DNA from 2 places in the Marichromatium sp. AB32 genome. Region 2 is predicted to be linked to the other one. Evidence: riboswitches for the same ligand, from Rfam matches in the RefSeq annotation. Region 2 holds a riboswitch; the other holds the start of a gene.
The links. Region 2 has a riboswitch for cobalamin ahead of btuB (TonB-dependent vitamin B12 receptor). Riboswitches for the same ligand answer to the same signal wherever they lie in the genome.
Positions count from the first base shown of each region.

Region 1: it holds a riboswitch for cobalamin, as region 2 does, so the genes downstream of both, EBL85_RS13820 (MotA/TolQ/ExbB proton channel family protein) here and btuB (TonB-dependent vitamin B12 receptor) in region 2, are expected to answer to the same signal.

Region 1 covers NZ_RHFJ01000056.1:874-8,623, reverse strand. The annotation lists gene EBL85_RS13855 (GspH/FimT family pseudopilin) at 1-367, opposite strand, end outside; gene EBL85_RS13850 (cytochrome c family protein) at 722-1,048, opposite strand; gene EBL85_RS13845 (NapC/NirT family cytochrome c) at 1,051-1,611, opposite strand; gene cbiB (adenosylcobinamide-phosphate synthase CbiB) at 2,098-3,054, shown strand; gene EBL85_RS17225 (energy transducer TonB) at 3,061-3,375, opposite strand; gene EBL85_RS13830 (biopolymer transporter ExbD) at 3,837-4,238, opposite strand; gene EBL85_RS13825 (biopolymer transporter ExbD) at 4,249-4,638, opposite strand; gene EBL85_RS13820 (MotA/TolQ/ExbB proton channel family protein) at 4,628-5,284, opposite strand; cobalamin riboswitch at 5,437-5,644, opposite strand; gene EBL85_RS13815 (energy-coupling factor ABC transporter ATP-binding protein) at 6,005-6,658, opposite strand; gene cobD (threonine-phosphate decarboxylase CobD) at 7,054-7,750, shown strand, end outside.
Region 2 covers NZ_RHFJ01000042.1:5,145-12,894, forward strand. The annotation lists gene EBL85_RS12395 (OPT/YSL family transporter) at 1-1,042, opposite strand, end outside; gene EBL85_RS12400 (KamA family radical SAM protein) at 1,337-2,761, shown strand; cobalamin riboswitch at 2,889-3,115, shown strand; gene btuB (TonB-dependent vitamin B12 receptor) at 3,293-5,164, shown strand; gene cobT (nicotinate-nucleotide--dimethylbenzimidazole phosphoribosyltransferase) at 5,316-6,374, shown strand; gene EBL85_RS12415 (histidine phosphatase family protein) at 6,368-6,958, shown strand; gene EBL85_RS12420 (adenosylcobinamide-GDP ribazoletransferase) at 6,958-7,707, shown strand; gene EBL85_RS12425 (hypothetical protein) at 7,723-7,750, opposite strand, start outside.

The DNA of each region.
Region 1 (7,750 bases), on a different contig from region 2:
CCACCTTGAGCAGACGGTCGTCGGCCCGCCCGTCACCGTCGATGTCGGTCTTGACGCCGGTGGCGTCGGCATCGTCACGCACGAACACCAGCCAGCCGTCAGCCCAGTCGGTGGTGATGGTGCAGGTTGGCTGATCGGCATCGGCGTCGCCGGTCGCGCAGACGGCGACGGTCTGGCCCCGGCTCAGCGACTCGACCCGGGCCTGCTGGAGGCTGGCGCTGAGGCTGTTGGTGAGGCCGGTGAGTCGCGAGTCCTGCAGCAGGTGCTGGAAACCGGGGACGGCCAGCGAGAGCAGGATGACGGCGATGGCCAGGGTCACCATCAGCTCGATCAGGGTCACGCCACGAAGACGACGGGCCGCTGTCATCGATGTTCTGGGTGCGGCCACGTCGGTTGCTGAGGCCGGCCGGTGGCGGGGAACGGGAGGGACTGCTGACGACTGGGCATCGGGTTCCTTGCTGCTCCTTGCGCAACCGGGGCGTCCAGGTGTCCCGGTATCTGGGCTTTCATTGTACACGGCGTTGATATCGGTGGTGAATTGTGCGTCCGCGGGGTTGATCCGCGCCATTCGAGGCGGTCGCACCGGGTAGCCCCGGTGTCTTTGTGTCGTGGGTCGCGCGCTCGATCGTCAAGCATGGAAGCATGACGGATGAGACGAGGCGCGTCTGCAGGATGGATAAGGTTTCGGACATCGGCGCGCGCGCCGATGTCCGCGGGCGGCTCAGCGCAGCGAGTGCATATAGGCGACCAGGTCGGCCAGTTCCTGCGGCGTCAGCTCGGTCTTGGGCATCTGCGCGCCGGGCAGGGTGGCGGTGGGATCGAGCAGGTAGTCGCGCAGCCACTGCGCGCTGCGCTCGGCGCCGACTTGGTCGAGCGTGCCGCCGAGTGCGGCCATGGGGCCGGACTCGCCGCCCAGGGTGTGGCAGAGGTTGCACATCTTGGCCTCGTAGACCTGGGCGCCGCGTGCGGCGTCGCCGCTCGGGTCGGCCAGGGCGGTGGCGCTCAACAGCGTGGCGCCGATCAGTAGCGGGATGGCACGGACGGACATCTTCACTCCTCGTTCGTGGTGGTGGGAAGGGCGTCGCCGGCGAGGTGTGCGCGCAGATCCTTGTGGCCGACGTGGGGGTGGCAGTCGGCGCAGCTCAGGGCGTTGTCCGGCGCGAAATAGGTGCGGTGTCCGAAGGCCGCGGCCGGGCTCTGCTCGGGGGCGTGTTCGAGTGCGGCGTGACAGTTCAGGCAGGCCGAGTCGTAGAGGAAGTCGTTGCGTTGCTCGAGGCTGGCGATCCAGTCGGGCTCGAAGACGAGCGAGACCACCTGTCCCCAGCCGGCCTTGAGACCGAACAGTCCCTTCTGCACGAAATAATTGGCGGGGCTGTCGTGGGGCAGGTGGCAGTCGGCGCAGTCGGCCCGCAGTCCCTGGGGGTTCTGGCCGCCGTGGACGTCCTGATCATAGGAGGCGACGAAGGCATCCATGGTGTGACAGCTGCTGCAGAATTCACGGTCGGACGTCGCCTGGAGGGCGGTCTCGGTGACCATCCAGCTCCCGCTCGCCAGCCCCGCCAGGAGCAGCACGCCCCCGCTCCCGAGCAGCAGCCATGTGCGTTTCTTCATCGTTTCCTCCACAAGCCCTCGCCGTGGTCGGCGGGAGAACGGCTGCGCCCGCGGCAGCCGACGAAAACAGGGTGCAGGTCTCGTTTCCGTCGAGCTTCAAGGCGTCGCCCAGGGGCGGTGGAGTCTTGCAGTGCGCGGCGGTCGGTGAAACCTGCGACGGCTGACCGGCTCGTCCGCATGACCTTCATGCCTCCGCTGCAACGAGGGCGTCTGCTCGTTGGCGTGGCCGGGTCGAGTGCGGTGGCTCGAGCGATCGCCTGGACTATATCAATTGGATCGGGGGCGATCGCCGAGGTTCGCCGAAAATTACCGACTTGATTGCTTGGGATCATCGCTCGGGTGTTTTTACCCGGATCGCCAGACGTTGCCCGGGGTCGACTCGTTGGCTTACCCTGCCGCGCCGCGACCTCAGACCCTCTCTCCACCGATGAGCCACCGTTCTCTCCGCCACTTGCCGAGATCCATCCAGACCAAGGGCATGCTGCCATGTCGCTGAACATCGAGCTGTCGCTGATCCTCGGCGCCGTGCTGCTCGATGCGCTGCTCGGCGACCCGGTCTATCGGCTCCATCCGGTGCGCCTGCTCGGTGGCTGGATCGCGCGCTCGGAGCAGGCGTTGTTCGCGCGCGGGCTCGACGGCTATCTGGGCGGCGTCCTGCACTGGCTGCTGGTGGTCGGTGGCGCGCTTGCCGCCTGGTGGGGCGTGCGCCTCGGGCTGGCGGCGCTGCACCCGCCGCTCGCGCTCGGCTGGGATCTGTTCATCGCCTACAGCCTGCTCTGCACCCGTGACCTGCTCGAACACGGTCGGCGGGTGCTGGCGCCGCTCGTCGCCGGCGACCTGCCCGGCGCGCGCGCGCAACTGGCGATGCTGGTGGGGCGGGATGTCGAGCCGCTCGGCACCGACGGGGTGACGCGCGCGACCATCGAGAGCCTGTCGGAGAACCTCACCGACGGCGTGCTCACCCCGCTGTGGGCGCTCTGTCTGTTCGGGGTGCCGGGGCTGGTGGTGGTCAAGGCCGTCTCCAGCCTCGACTCCATGGTCGGCTATCGCAACGAGCGTTATCGCCGCTTCGGCTGGGCCGGTGCGCGCTCGGACGATCTGGTGCACTGGCTCCCGGCCCGGCTCTCGCCGCTGGTGGTCGCGCTTGCCGCGGTGCTGCTGCGCGAGCACCCCGGGTTGGCGCTGCGCGCGGCCTGGCGCTATCACGCGCTGCTGCCGAGCCCGAACTCGGGCTGGAGCGAGGCGGCCTGTGCCGGGGCGCTGCGGGTGCGGTTGATCGGACCGGTGTGGTCCGGCGGGCGACTGGTCACCGATCGCTTCCTCGGCGATCCGACGTGGCCGGCGGCGCTCGGCGCCGTCGATCTGCGGCGTGCGCTGCGGCTGCTGGGGTGGAGCTCGGTGGTGGCGCTCGCCTTTGGGTTGGGGTTTGCGGCGCTGGGCTGAGGCCGCTCAGCCCGACTCCAGACGGAAGATCACCGGCACCGTGAGCTGTGCCGCGACCGCGCGTCCGGCCTGCCAGGCCGGTGCGAAGCGCCAGCGCTCGACCGCGCGCAGTGCGGCGTCGTCGAGCAGGCGATGGCCGCTGCTCTCGATCAGGGTGGTGGCGCCGACCCGCCCGTCGGCGCCGACCGCGACCCGGATCAGCACCCGACCCTCGACCCCCTGGCGACGCGCCAGTCGCGGGTAGCGCGGCGGTGGGTTGCCGGCGAGGGGGCGAGCCGGACGGTCGGTGCCGGTCTGCTCGGCGCGTCTGCTCGGGGTCACGTCCGCATGCGTCGTCGAGCTGGGGCGTGCGGGCGCGACGGGCGTCGCCGACTCACTTCGAGTCGGCGGCGGTGGTGGAGGGGGGGGCTTGGCGCTCGCGCGTGGCGCCGCGATACTCGGCTCTGGCTCTGGCTCTGGCTCTGGCTCTGGCTCTGGCTCTGGCTCTGGCTCTGGCTCTGGCTCTGGCTCTGGCTCTGGCGCTGGCGCTGGCGCTGGCGCTGGCGCTGGCGCTGGCGCTGGCGCTGGCGCTGGTTGGGTGAGCGTCGGTTCGGCGCTCGCTGGTGCCGCGTCGGCGATGTCGGCGGGTGCGTCGGGCGTTCCTCTACCCTGGAGCGAGAGCCGGATCTCGCCCGTCCCGAGCGCCGGTTCGCGCAGCGGCGGCAGCAGCCAGGCGAGGGCCAGGTGCGCGCCCAGCGCCAGGATCAGCGCCACGCCCCACAGCAGGCGGGTCGTCGTCCGGCTCATGGCGACTCCCGGGTGATCAGCGAGAGCGCGTCGACCCCCTGCGCGCGCAATATCGCGAGTAGATCGAGCAGGGTTCCGCTCGGGGTGTCGGCGTCGGCCTCGACGGCGATCGCGCGCCCCGGCTCGTCCGCCACGCGTGCGGCGATCTCCGCGTCCAGCTCCGCACGGGTGATCGGCACGCCGGCGAGGGCGAGCCGGCCGTCGGCGGCGAGTACGAGCCGCAGGCGGCCATCGGGCAGGCGCTCGCCCGGCGCGGCCTCGGGGGGCGTGACCGGTAGCGGCGAGGGTGGCTCGAGGGTGCCGACCAGGAGGAAGAACACCAGCAGCAGGAGCACGACGTCGACCAGCCCGCTCATCGGGTCGCGCTGGCGTCTGCGGGGTGGTCCGGGGATCTGCATCCGTGTGCCCTCAGGGCTCGATCAGGGCGAGCTGTTGTGCGCCAGCCAGGCGCGCCAGGTCGGTCATCTGGACCAGGGTCTGGAGCGGTGTCTCGCGCTCGGGGACGATCACCAGCGTGCTGCCCGGTTCCGCGGCGAGCCGCGCGCGCAGCCGTGTCACCAGTGCATCGTGCGGGCAGGGCACGCCGTCGAGCCGCAGCCCGCCGTCGGCGGCGACATCGAGTCGCAGCGTGGTCGCGACGCTGTCGGCGGTGCCGCCGTCACGGGTCTCGATCGGCAATTGTTGCAGTGGGTCGAGTCGGGCGGCGAGCAGGAAGAAGAGCAGCAGCAGGAAGACCACGTCGACCAGCGGCGCGAGTCCGATGCCGCGACCGCGGCGGCGCAGCGGCTCAATGTGCATCGGCCACCGGCATGGTGAACAGCCGGGTCAGGGCGTCCTCGGTGTCGTGACGCGCGCGCTCGATGATCGCCTCCAGCCAGTGCAGCGCCGCGGCGGCGGGGATGGCGATCGCCAGGCCCGCGGCGGTGGTCAGCAGCGCCTCCCAGATGCCCCCGGCGAGCAGCGCCGGGTTGGCCTGTCCGCCGGCCTGCTCGAGGGTGCGGAAGGCCTCGATCATGCCGAGTACGGTGCCCAGCAGTCCGAGCAGCGGCGCCAGGGTGACGATGGCGTCGAGTCCGCGCAGATGGGCGTTGAGCCGCTGCTGCTGGGCCGCCGCCTCGCGCAGCACCTCCTCGCGCAGCTGCTGCGGGGTGCGCCCGCCGTCCGCCAGTCCGTCGATGGCCACCGCCAGCACCGCGGCGATCGGTTGAGGGGCGGGGGCGAGCGCGCCGCGCGCCTCGTCGAGCCGTCCGGCGGCGCAGGCGGCGAGCGTCGGCGCGATGAAGGCGCGCGCGCCGACCCGCAACCGCGCGAACTGCAGCAGCTTGAACAGCACCAGGGTGAGCGCGAGCAGCGAGAGCGCGCACAACACCAGCATCACCGGGCCGCCGGCACGGACGAATTCGAGCGCGGCCTGTGTGGCGGCAGAGAGCTTGGCGAGATCCATGTCGACGGGCGCCTCCAGGCGGTGTTGCTGGGCGGGGCGGTGGATCTCGGGGGAGGGACTGGACGGTTGGCACGACCGGCCCGGTGAGCGGACGCCGGGGCCGGGCAGGGCGCCAGTGGGTCCCACCCTCGGCACACCCCGTCCGACGGTCAGGCGATCGGTGTCTCGATGGCAGGTCTCCTGGCTCGCGGGTCGGGGTCGGGCGCCCGGCCTTCCCGGTCCGGCGCGGACCAGTGGCGTCATGAGGGGGCGCGGACTCGCCGCTGACAGTTGCGGGGGCAGCCACGGCCTTGGCCCGAACGGGCCGCACCGTGTTCCCTTTTGATCCCCTCGCGGGGAACCATCGCTGGCCGAGCATCATACCGCCGGTCGAGGGCGAGTCAAGCGGTTAGCCGCCAGCCGCCAGTCGCCAGCTGCCAGCGACCAGCCGCCAGCTGTCAGCCGTCGGTGGATTGTGAGTCACCGGGGCAAAGAGACCGTGTTGCCCGTCAATCGTCGGCCATGCGCGCTGGCCCTCCCGACCGGAGGCTGTCAGCTGGCCGCTGGTTCGAACCGCAAGGGAAGGGAAAGGCAGTCGGCCATCGGTTCATGACACCGCTACCCTCCACTGTCGGCTGATTGCGAACCGCCAGCCTCCGGCTTTCAGCCTCCAGCGGGGAAGCTTGGCGCCGGTGGCTAGCGGCTGGTGGCTGGCAGCTGACGGCTGGTGGCTATCAGCTATCAGCCTGCCTCCAGCCGTCCCTGGTCGAGTCGGTAGTGGCGGGTGGCGAGGGTCTGGCGCAGTGGGGTGTCGTGGCTGACCAGCACCAGGGTCTGATCGAGGTCGGCGAGGATCTGCAGGAGACGGGCACGGGTGGGGTCGTCGAGCGCGTTGGTCGGCTCGTCGAGCAGCAGCACCTCTGGCTCCATGGCGAGCACCGCGGCGAGGGCGACCAGACGACGCTCACCACCGGAGAGACGGTGGGTGACGCGGTCGCGCAGGTGTTCGAGCCCCAGTCGGGCGAGGGTGCGCTCGACCGTCGCTCGGGCCTGCGCCGGCGACTGACCGAGGTTGCGTGGACCGAAGGCGATGTCCTCGACCACCGTGGGACAGAACAGCTGGTCGTCGGCGTCCTGGAACACCAGCCCGGCGCGCCGACGTACCGCATGGAAGTCGTGCTCGACGCGGCGGGGTGCGCCGAAGGCGACCAGGGTGCCGGCGGCGGGGCGCAACAGCCCGACCATCAACTGCAACAGGGTGCTCTTGCCCGAGCCGTTGGCACCATGGACGGCGATCCGTTCACCGGACCGGATCGTCAGCTCGACCCCGCTGAGTACCGGCGGTCGGCCAGGATAGGCGAAGTGGATGTCGGTGAGTCTGAAGAGTGGATCCATCCGGGATGCTCGAATACGGAAGATGGGGAACGCTATCAGCTTCCAGCTTCCAGCTTCCAGCTTTCAGCCGCCAGCCGCCAGCTACCAGCCGCCAGCCACCGGCGCCAAGCTTCCCCACTGGAGGCTGGTAGCTGGAAGCTGGCAGCCCGCAACCAGCCGCTAGCTATCAGCCACCGGCGCCAAGTTTCCCCCACTGGAGGCTGGGAGCTGGAAGCTGGCAGCCCGCAATCAGCCGCCAGCCGCCAGCCAGTGGCGCCGAGTTTCCCCGCTGGAGGCTGGGAGCTGGAAGCTGGCGGCTCGCAATCAGCCACCAGCTTGCACGAACCCCGGGCAACTGGCAGATTGACCGATTGTTTTCCAGCCAGCCATCGCCACCTCGATCCGCGCGCCTCAGCATGACAGCCACCATCGTCCCGATCCATTCCGATCTGCCCCGTCCCGAACACGGCGGGCGGCTGCGTCAGGCCGCCGCGCGCTACGACATCCCGCTGACCGACTGGCTCGATCTCTCGACCGGTATCAACCCCAATGCCTGGCCGGTGCCGCCGCTGCCGCGTGCGCTCTGGGCGCGCTTGCCCGAGACCGGCGATGGGCTGGAGCAGGCGGCGGCGAGCTATTACGGCGCTTCCGGCGCGCTCGCGCTCGCCGGCTCGCAGGCGGCGATCCAGGGCCTGCCGCAGCTGCGCGCGCCCTGTCGGGTCGGGGTGCCCGAGGTCGGCTACCAGGAGCACGCCCATGGCTGGCGGCGGGCCGGTCACCAGTTGGTGCGCCTGCCCGATGGCGATCCGCGTGGCCGGATCGAGGCCGACGCCGCCGAGCCGCTCGACGTGCTGGTGGTGATCAACCCCAACAACCCCACCGGGCGGCGCTGGTCGCGCGAGACCCTGCTGAGTTGGCATGCGGCGCTGGCCGCACGCGGCGGCTGGCTGGTGGTCGACGAGGCCTTCATGGATGCCTCCCCCGAGCACAGTCTGCTCGATGCGGTCGGCCGACCGGGTCTGGTGGTACTGCGCTCGCTCGGCAAGTTCTTCGGTCTGGCCGGGGCGCGGGTGGGTTTCGCCTGGACCGAGGCGCAGCTGCGCCAGCGCCTCG
Region 2 (7,750 bases):
CGATCGGCACCGCCAGCAGCGCGAGCAGCCAGTGGATGCCGAAGATCTGCGTCTGGGCGAGCACCACCAGGGCGCTGGCGAGCGCCAGTCCGAGTGCGCGGTGCAGTGTGGCCCCGTCGTCGTTTCGCCCGGTGCCGGTGCCCGCGGCATGGGCGGCGCGCAGTTGCAGCACCAGCCGGGTCAGGGTCGCGGCCACCAATAGAGCCACCCCGGGCCACAGCAGCCATTCGATCATGGTTCCGAACCAGCTCGCAGCCGGGTCGGTCGCGCCCGGCAGGATGAACCCCTGGTACAACCCCAGCGGGCCGAGCAGCGCCCAGGCGATGAGCGCGCCGAGCAACAGCGAGAGCCCGGCGCGGACCCCGATGATGGCGCCGAAGCCGGCGAGCATCAGCGAGGGGTCGAGGCTGAGGGTGAGGTTCTTGGCGCTGATCGCCGCGCCGCCGGCGAGTGCGCCGGCGGCGGGCAGCTCGACGCCGAGTCCCGGACGCGGCAGCGCCCAGCGACCGCTGTCGAGCCACTTGAGCGCGGCGGCCAGGGCGCCGGCGCCGAGCAGGACGCGCAGTCTCAGCCGTGCCTCGCGACCCTGGCGGAACATCTCCTGCAATGCCTCGGCGGTGGCGCGACCGGTGGGGAAGGGCAGCGGGGTACGCACGATCAGCCCGGCGCGCAGATACCAGGCGACCCAGATGCCGAGGAAGCTCACCGCGAACACCCAGGCGATCAGCTCGACGGCGGGCAGGTTGCCGCCGGAGAGCATCGCCAGGGCCGGGATCGGCGCGACCAGCCCGCCGGAGATGATGTTGGCCGCGGAGGACGCGGTGGTCTGGGTGATGTTGCCCTCGCCGATGGCCAGCGGCGCGCTCAGGCGCAGTCGCGCAAGCAGTGCCCAGAGTCCGCTGGCGATCAGCAGCGCCACGATCGAGATGTTGAACGACCAGCCGATCTTCAGTCCGGCGTAGACGTTGCACGGGGTGAGCAGGGCGCCGAGTAGCGCGCCGCCGAGGAGCGCCCGGGCGCTCAGCTGTCGATGCCTGTCCATGTCGCTCCCGATGATTGCGCACCCATCGTCCGGGTGCGGGTGACTGTGCCCCTGTCATGCGATCCGTGTCCCTCGCGCCGGATCGGGCAGGGTTCCTGTGTTAGGATGGTGAAATCCTTTGCAATGGTTTTGCCAGTCCGGGCGGCTGCTCGGATCCTCTGGTGGCGCGCTCACGCGCCCGGCGCCGGCGAAGCGCGTACGACGAATACCGTCACTTCTTTCGCCAACCCCTTTGGATAGCCGTGCCCATTCGGTTCAGCGTCCTCTTCTGACTATCCACAGAGGAGCTTTGTCATGTCCTACAACAATGCCCAGCCCAAGCGGGCGGTGGCGGTCGAGTCCGCCCGCCCGTTCCGTGTCCACACCCAGCGTAATCTCGACCGCATCGATGCGCTGCGTGGACTCTCCGAGGATCGCCGTTTCGCGATGAAGGTGGTCTCGACCGTGCTGCCGTTTCGCGTCAACGACTATGTGATCGATGAACTGATTGACTGGGACAATGTCCCCGATGATCCGATCTTCCAGCTGGTATTCCCGCAGCAGGGGATGCTCAGCGAGCGTCATTTCAGCCGCATTGCCGACCTGCTGCGCGCCGAGGCCGCGCCCGCCGCGCTCGAGGCCGCGGTGCGCGAGATCCGCGCCGAGCTCAACCCCCATCCCGCCGGACAGCTCGAGAGCAACCTGCCCAAGCTCGACGGCGAGCGCCCGCTCGAAGGGCTGCAGCACAAGTATCGCGAGACCGTGCTGTTCTTCCCCAGTCAGGGGCAGACCTGTCACGCCTATTGCAGCTTCTGCTTCCGCTGGGCGCAGTTCGTCGGCGACAAGTCGCTGCGCATCGCCTCGAACGAGGCCTCCGGGCTGCACGCCTATCTGCGCCAGCACCCGCAGGTCACCGATCTGTTGATCACCGGCGGTGATCCGATGGTGATGAAGGCGCGCCATCTCGAGGCCTATCTCGAGCCGCTGCTGCGTCCCGAGTTCGATCACGTCCAGAGTATCCGCATCGGCACCAAGGCGTTGACCTTCTGGCCCCAGCGTTTCGTCGGCGACGCCGACAGCGACCAGCTGATGGCGTTGCTCGAGCGGCTGGTGGCCAACGGCAAGCACGTCGCGCTGATGGCCCACACCAACCACTGGCGCGAGCTCGAGACCGCGACCGCCCGCGAGGCGATCGCGCGGCTGCGCGCCACCGGCGCCGAGATCCGCAGCCAGGGGCCGTTGCTCGCCCACATCAACGACGACCCCGAGGTGTGGACGCGGATGTGGCGCACCCAGGTGCGCCTCGGCATCATCCCCTACTACATGTTCGTGCAGCGCGATACCGGCGCCCAGCACTACTTCGAGGTGCCGCTGGTGCGTGCCTGGGAGATCTATCGCGAGGCGATCCAGGGGGTCTCGGGGCTGGCTCGCACCGCGCGCGGTCCGAGCATGAGTGCGGGGCCGGGCAAGATCGAGATCCAGGGCGTGACCGAGGTCGCCGGCGAGCGGGTGTTCGTGCTGCGCTTCCTCCAGGGACGCAACCCCGACTGGGTCAACCGCCCCTTCTTCGCCCGCTTCGACCCCAAGGCGACCTGGCTCGACGATCTGGTGCCGGCCTTCGGCGAGGATCGCTTCTTCTTCACCGACGAGTATCTCACCCGCTGGCCGAGCGCCCAGGCGGCGCGGATCGAGTCGGTCCGCGCGCCCGAGTCTGCGCTGCCCGAGGTCTCCGGACTCTGACCCTCCCCCCGCGGCGCCCGCTCTCTGCGAGCGGCGTCGGCGGTATCGTTCTCGGCTTGACCCCGGTCAGTCAGTCTGTCCCGTGGCGGGGGCGGGCGTTGACTTGCTCCTTCCGATCGGACTTAATCGGCGCCCTCGATTCCGCGGTGGCCCCTGGACCCAGTTCCCGGGGCTGAAACGGGAAGACCGGTGCGCCGATCGTCCGCGATCGGTCAGTCCGGCGCTGCCCCCGCAACGGTAGACGAATCAGGGCGCGACCTGATGCCACTGTGTCGATCACGGGAAGGCGTCGCGTCCGGGGCCATGCCGGCCCGCTCGTGAGCCCGGAGACCGGCCTCGGAATCAGGATCCGCAGTGCCCGCAAAGCGAGGCCGGGCGGGTCCGTCAAGCCGGGGCTGCGTGGGTAGACCGGGTGGCGATCGCGGCTCCTCGCGCATCCAGCGCGTGGCCGGTGACGTCTGCCCGCCGAGCATCCAGCCCCTCTCTGTTGTCGACCCCTGCGGGTGTGCGGGGTCCTGTGAGGAGCATGTGATGAAGAGTCCCTTGATGCTGGCGGCGCTGGCCGCGCCCTTGAGCGCCCAGGTCCTGGCCCAGACCGATTCCCAGGTGTTGGAGCCGACGGTGGTCACTGCCACGCGTACCGCCGAGCCGGCGGGCGAGACCCTGGCCACGGTGAGCGTGATCGATCGCGCCGAGATCGAGCGGCGTCAGGCCCGCTCGGTGCCCGATCTGCTGCGCACCCTGCCCGGCGTGAGCATCGCCCAGAACGGCGGTCCCGGCCAGTCGGCCTCGGTGATGCTGCGCGGCACCAATTCCGATCACGTGCTGGTGCTGATCGACGGGGTGCGTGTCGGCTCGGCCACCCTGGGCACGACCTCGCTGCAGGACCTGCCGGTCGATCAGATCGAGCGCATCGAGGTGGTGCGCGGGCCGCGTTCGAGCCTCTACGGCTCCGAGGCCATCGGCGGTGTCATCCAGGTCTTCACCCGTCGCGGCGGCGGCGCGCTCACCCCGCGCTTCAGCGTCGGTGTCGGCGAGCTGGGCACCGCCAGCGTCTCCGGCGGGCTCTCCGGCGGCGGCGAGCACGCCTGGTTCAACCTCGGCGCCAACTTCGAGCAGACCGACGGCATCAACGCCTGCGCCGGTCGCCCCTTCCCCTATGCCGGTTGCGGCGTCGATCAGCCCGATCGCGACGGCTACAGCAGTCACGGCGTCAGCGCCCGCGCCGGTTATGCCTTCAACGAGCGCGCCGAGGTCGAATTCCACCTGCTCAGCGCCGAGAGTGCCAACGACTTCGACGGCTCGGCCTTCTCCGGCAACAAGGCCCGCTCCTCGCAGCAGGTCTTCGGCGCCAACGCCACCCTGCGCCCGCTCGATGCCTGGACCCTGACGCTCACCGCCGGGCGCAGCTGGGATGATTACCGGGTGTTCTACGACGATGCCGCCGCGGCGGTCTTCGATCAGTTCGTCGACCGCTTCCAGACCGAGCGCGACAGCCTCTCGCTGCAGAGTGATGTCACCATCGCCGCCGGGCAGCTGGTGAGCCTCGGGATCGACTATGTCGACGATCGGGTCAGCGGGACCGTCGACTATGCCGAGGACGCGCGCGACAACCTCGGCGTGTTCGGTCAGTACCAGGGCAGCTTCGGCGCCTTCGATCTCAAGCTCAGCCTGCGTCAGGACGACAACCAGCAGTTCGGCAGCCACACCACCGGCAGCGCCGCGCTCGGTTATCTGTTCGCCAACGACATCCAGGTCGCGCTCTCCTACGGCACCGGCTTCAAGGCGCCGACCTTCAACGAGCTCTACTACCCGGGCTTCGGCAACACCGCGCTCGATCCCGAGGAGTCCGAGAGCATCGAGCTGATGGCCAACGGCCCGCTGCCGCTGCCCGGGCGGATGCGCGGCGACTGGCAGCTGAGCCTCTACCAGACCGAGATCGACGACCTGATCGCCTATGACTCGGCCATCTTCGCCCCGGCCAACGTCGACTCGGCGCGGATCCGCGGCCTCGAGGCCGCGGCCGATCTCCGCTGGGACGACTGGACGCTGGCCGGCAACCTCACCCTGCTCGATCCCGAGAACCGCTCCGAGGGCGCCAACGACGGCAATCTGCTGCCGCGTCGCGCCGAGCAGAGCCTGCAGCTCGATCTCGATCGCACGCTCGGACGCTGGCGCGCCGGTGCGACCCTGCAACTGGTCGGCGAGCGCTACGACGACCTCGCCAACCAGGTCGATCTCGACGCCTATGCGCTGCTCGATCTGCGTCTCGAATACGCCTTCAACCCGGCGCTGCGCCTCCAGGGACGGCTCGCCAACGCCCTCGACGAGACCTATGAAACGGCCTATCTGTACAATCAGCCCGGTCGCGCGTTCTACCTGACCCTGCGCTACCAGCCCTGACCCCGGACGTCGCTCCGCCCCGCGTCGGGGCGGGGCCGCCCGGCGAGCAAGGCCGTCGTGTCCTCGATCCCTTCCCGCCGCCCCGTGCGGCATTCGACCCGTCGCGCCGGTAGTGCGCGACGCTCATCGCTCCCATCCATGAGGTGCGCCCATGACCCCGACCCTCGACTGGCTCGCCGAGCCCTGTCCCCCGATCGATCAGACCGCCGTGCAGCATGCGCTCGCGCGTCAGGACCAGCTCACCAAGCCACCGGGCTCGCTCGGTCGGCTCGAGGAGCTGGCGGTGCGTCTGGCCGGCCTGCAACGCACCGCCACCCCGGAGGTCGATCCGGTGCGGGTGCTGTTGTTCGCCGCCGACCACGGGGTTGCCGCCGAGGGTGTGTCGCGCTATCCCCAGGATGTCACCAAGCAGATGGTCCGCAACATCGCCAATGGTGGGGCGGGGGTCGCGGTGATGGCCAAGGCGGTCGGCGCTAGGCTCGATATCATCGAGCTGGGCCTGGCCACCGGCTCGGAGGTCGTCGAGGGCGTGCGCTCCGAACCCCTCGGGCCGGGGAGCGGCAACATCGCCCGCGAGCCGGCGATGACCCCCGAGCAGCTTGCGCGGGCGCTCGACATCGGGCGCGACGCGGTCGATCGCGCCGTCGCCGAGGGCGTGCGGCTGATCATCGGTGGCGAGCTCGGTATCGCCAACACCACCGCCGCCGCCGCGCTGGGCTGCGCGCTGCTCGATCGCGCCGCCTCCGAGGTGGTGGGACCGGGGACCGGGCTGGACAGCGCCGGGGTCAACCGCAAGGCCGAGGTGGTGGCGCGTGCGCTGGAGCTGCACGCCAGCGAACCGCGCGACCCGCTGGAGATGCTGCGCCGGCTCGGCGGTTTCGAGATCGCCGCGCTCGCCGGCGCCTATCTGCGTGCCGCCCAGCGTGGCGTGGTGATGCTGATCGACGGCTTCATCGTCTCCTCGGCGGCGCTCGCCGCGGTGCGTCTGCAGCCTGCGGCGCGCGACTGGATGCTGTTCTCGCATCGCTCGGCCGAGCCCGGTCATCGGCTGATGATGGAGGCGCTGGAGGCCAACCCGCTGCTCGATCTCGGCTTCCGTCTCGGCGAGGCGACCGGCGCCTGCGCCGCGGTGCCGCTGCTGCGTCTGGCCTGTGCGGTGCATCGCGACATGGCGACTTTTGACGAGGCCGGAGTGAGCAACGCGTGCTGAGCCTGCGCGGCCGGCTGATCGACCTGCTGCGTCACGGCGAGGTCGAGGGCGGGAGCCGCCTGCGCGGCAGTTGCGATGATCCGCTGAGCGCGCGCGGCTGGTCGCAGCTGCGCGCGGCCACCGCCGGGCTCGACGAGCCGCGGCTGGTGGTCAGCTCGCCATTGCAGCGCTGCGCGGCCTTCGCCCGCGAGCTGGCCGCACAGCGCGGGCTCGAGCTGGTGCTCGAACCCGCGCTGGCAGAGCGTCACTTCGGCGATTGGGAGGGGTGCTCGGCCAGCGAGCTCCCCGAGGATGAACTCTGGCGGCTGTGGGATGACCCGCTCGGCTTCACCCCGCCGGGGGGCGAGCCGATGTCTGACTTCCTCGCCCGGACCCGCGCGGCCTGGCGCGCGCTGCTCGAGGGCGGCGGGCCGGACGCGCTGGTGGTGACCCACGGCGGGGTGATTCGCGCGATCCTCGCCGAGGTGCTGGAGATGCCGCCGCGAGCGATGATCCTGCTCGAGGTCGCCCATGCCGGGCGCAGTCGCGTCCGTGTCCCACCCTCACCGGGCCGCCCCAGCCTGGTGACCCATCGAGGTCCCTGATGTCCCATCTCGTTCCCTTCTATGCCGCCGGGCGGCTGTTGACCCGGCTGCCCTTTCCCGACCCCGGCGTGGTCGACCCCGTCGACCAGGGCCGCTCGGTGGCCTGGTACCCGGTTGTCGGGCTGGTGCTCGGCGCGCTGCTCGCGCTCGCCGCGCTCGCCGCGCAGCACACCGACCCGCTGCTCGGTGCGGCACTGCTGCTCGCCTTCTGGACCTGGTCGACCGGCGGGCTGCACTGCGACGGCCTGGCCGATAGCGCCGACGCCTGGATCGGCGGACTCGGCGACCGCGCCCGCACCCTGGAGATCATGAAGGACCCGCGCAGCGGGCCGATGGCGGTGGCGGTGCTGGGGCTGGCGCTGCTGCTCAAGTGGAGCGCGCTGCAGCTGCTCCTCGATGTCGAGGCGGCCTGGCTGCTGCTCTGGGTGCCGCTGCTCGCGCGCGCGGTGCTGCCGCCGCTGATGCTCACTACCGCCTATGCCCGCACCCAGGGCATCGTCAGCGATCAGGTCGCCCATCTCGGGCGCACCTGGGCGTGGACGGCGAGCGGCGCGGCCTTCCTCGGCTGTGTGCTGGTACTCGGTGGGCTGGGGCTGGTGCTGGCCGGGTGTGCCCTGGCGGTGTTGTGGCTGGCGCGTCGCGCCATGCGCGCCCGGCTCGGCGGCTTCACCGGCGACACCGCCGGCGCCCTGGTCGAGCTGACCGAGATCGCCCTGGTGGTGCTCGCGGCGCTGCTGCTCGGCGGCTGAGCGGCGCCGCGGCTCTCAGCGCACCAGCTGGTGCGGGTCTGCG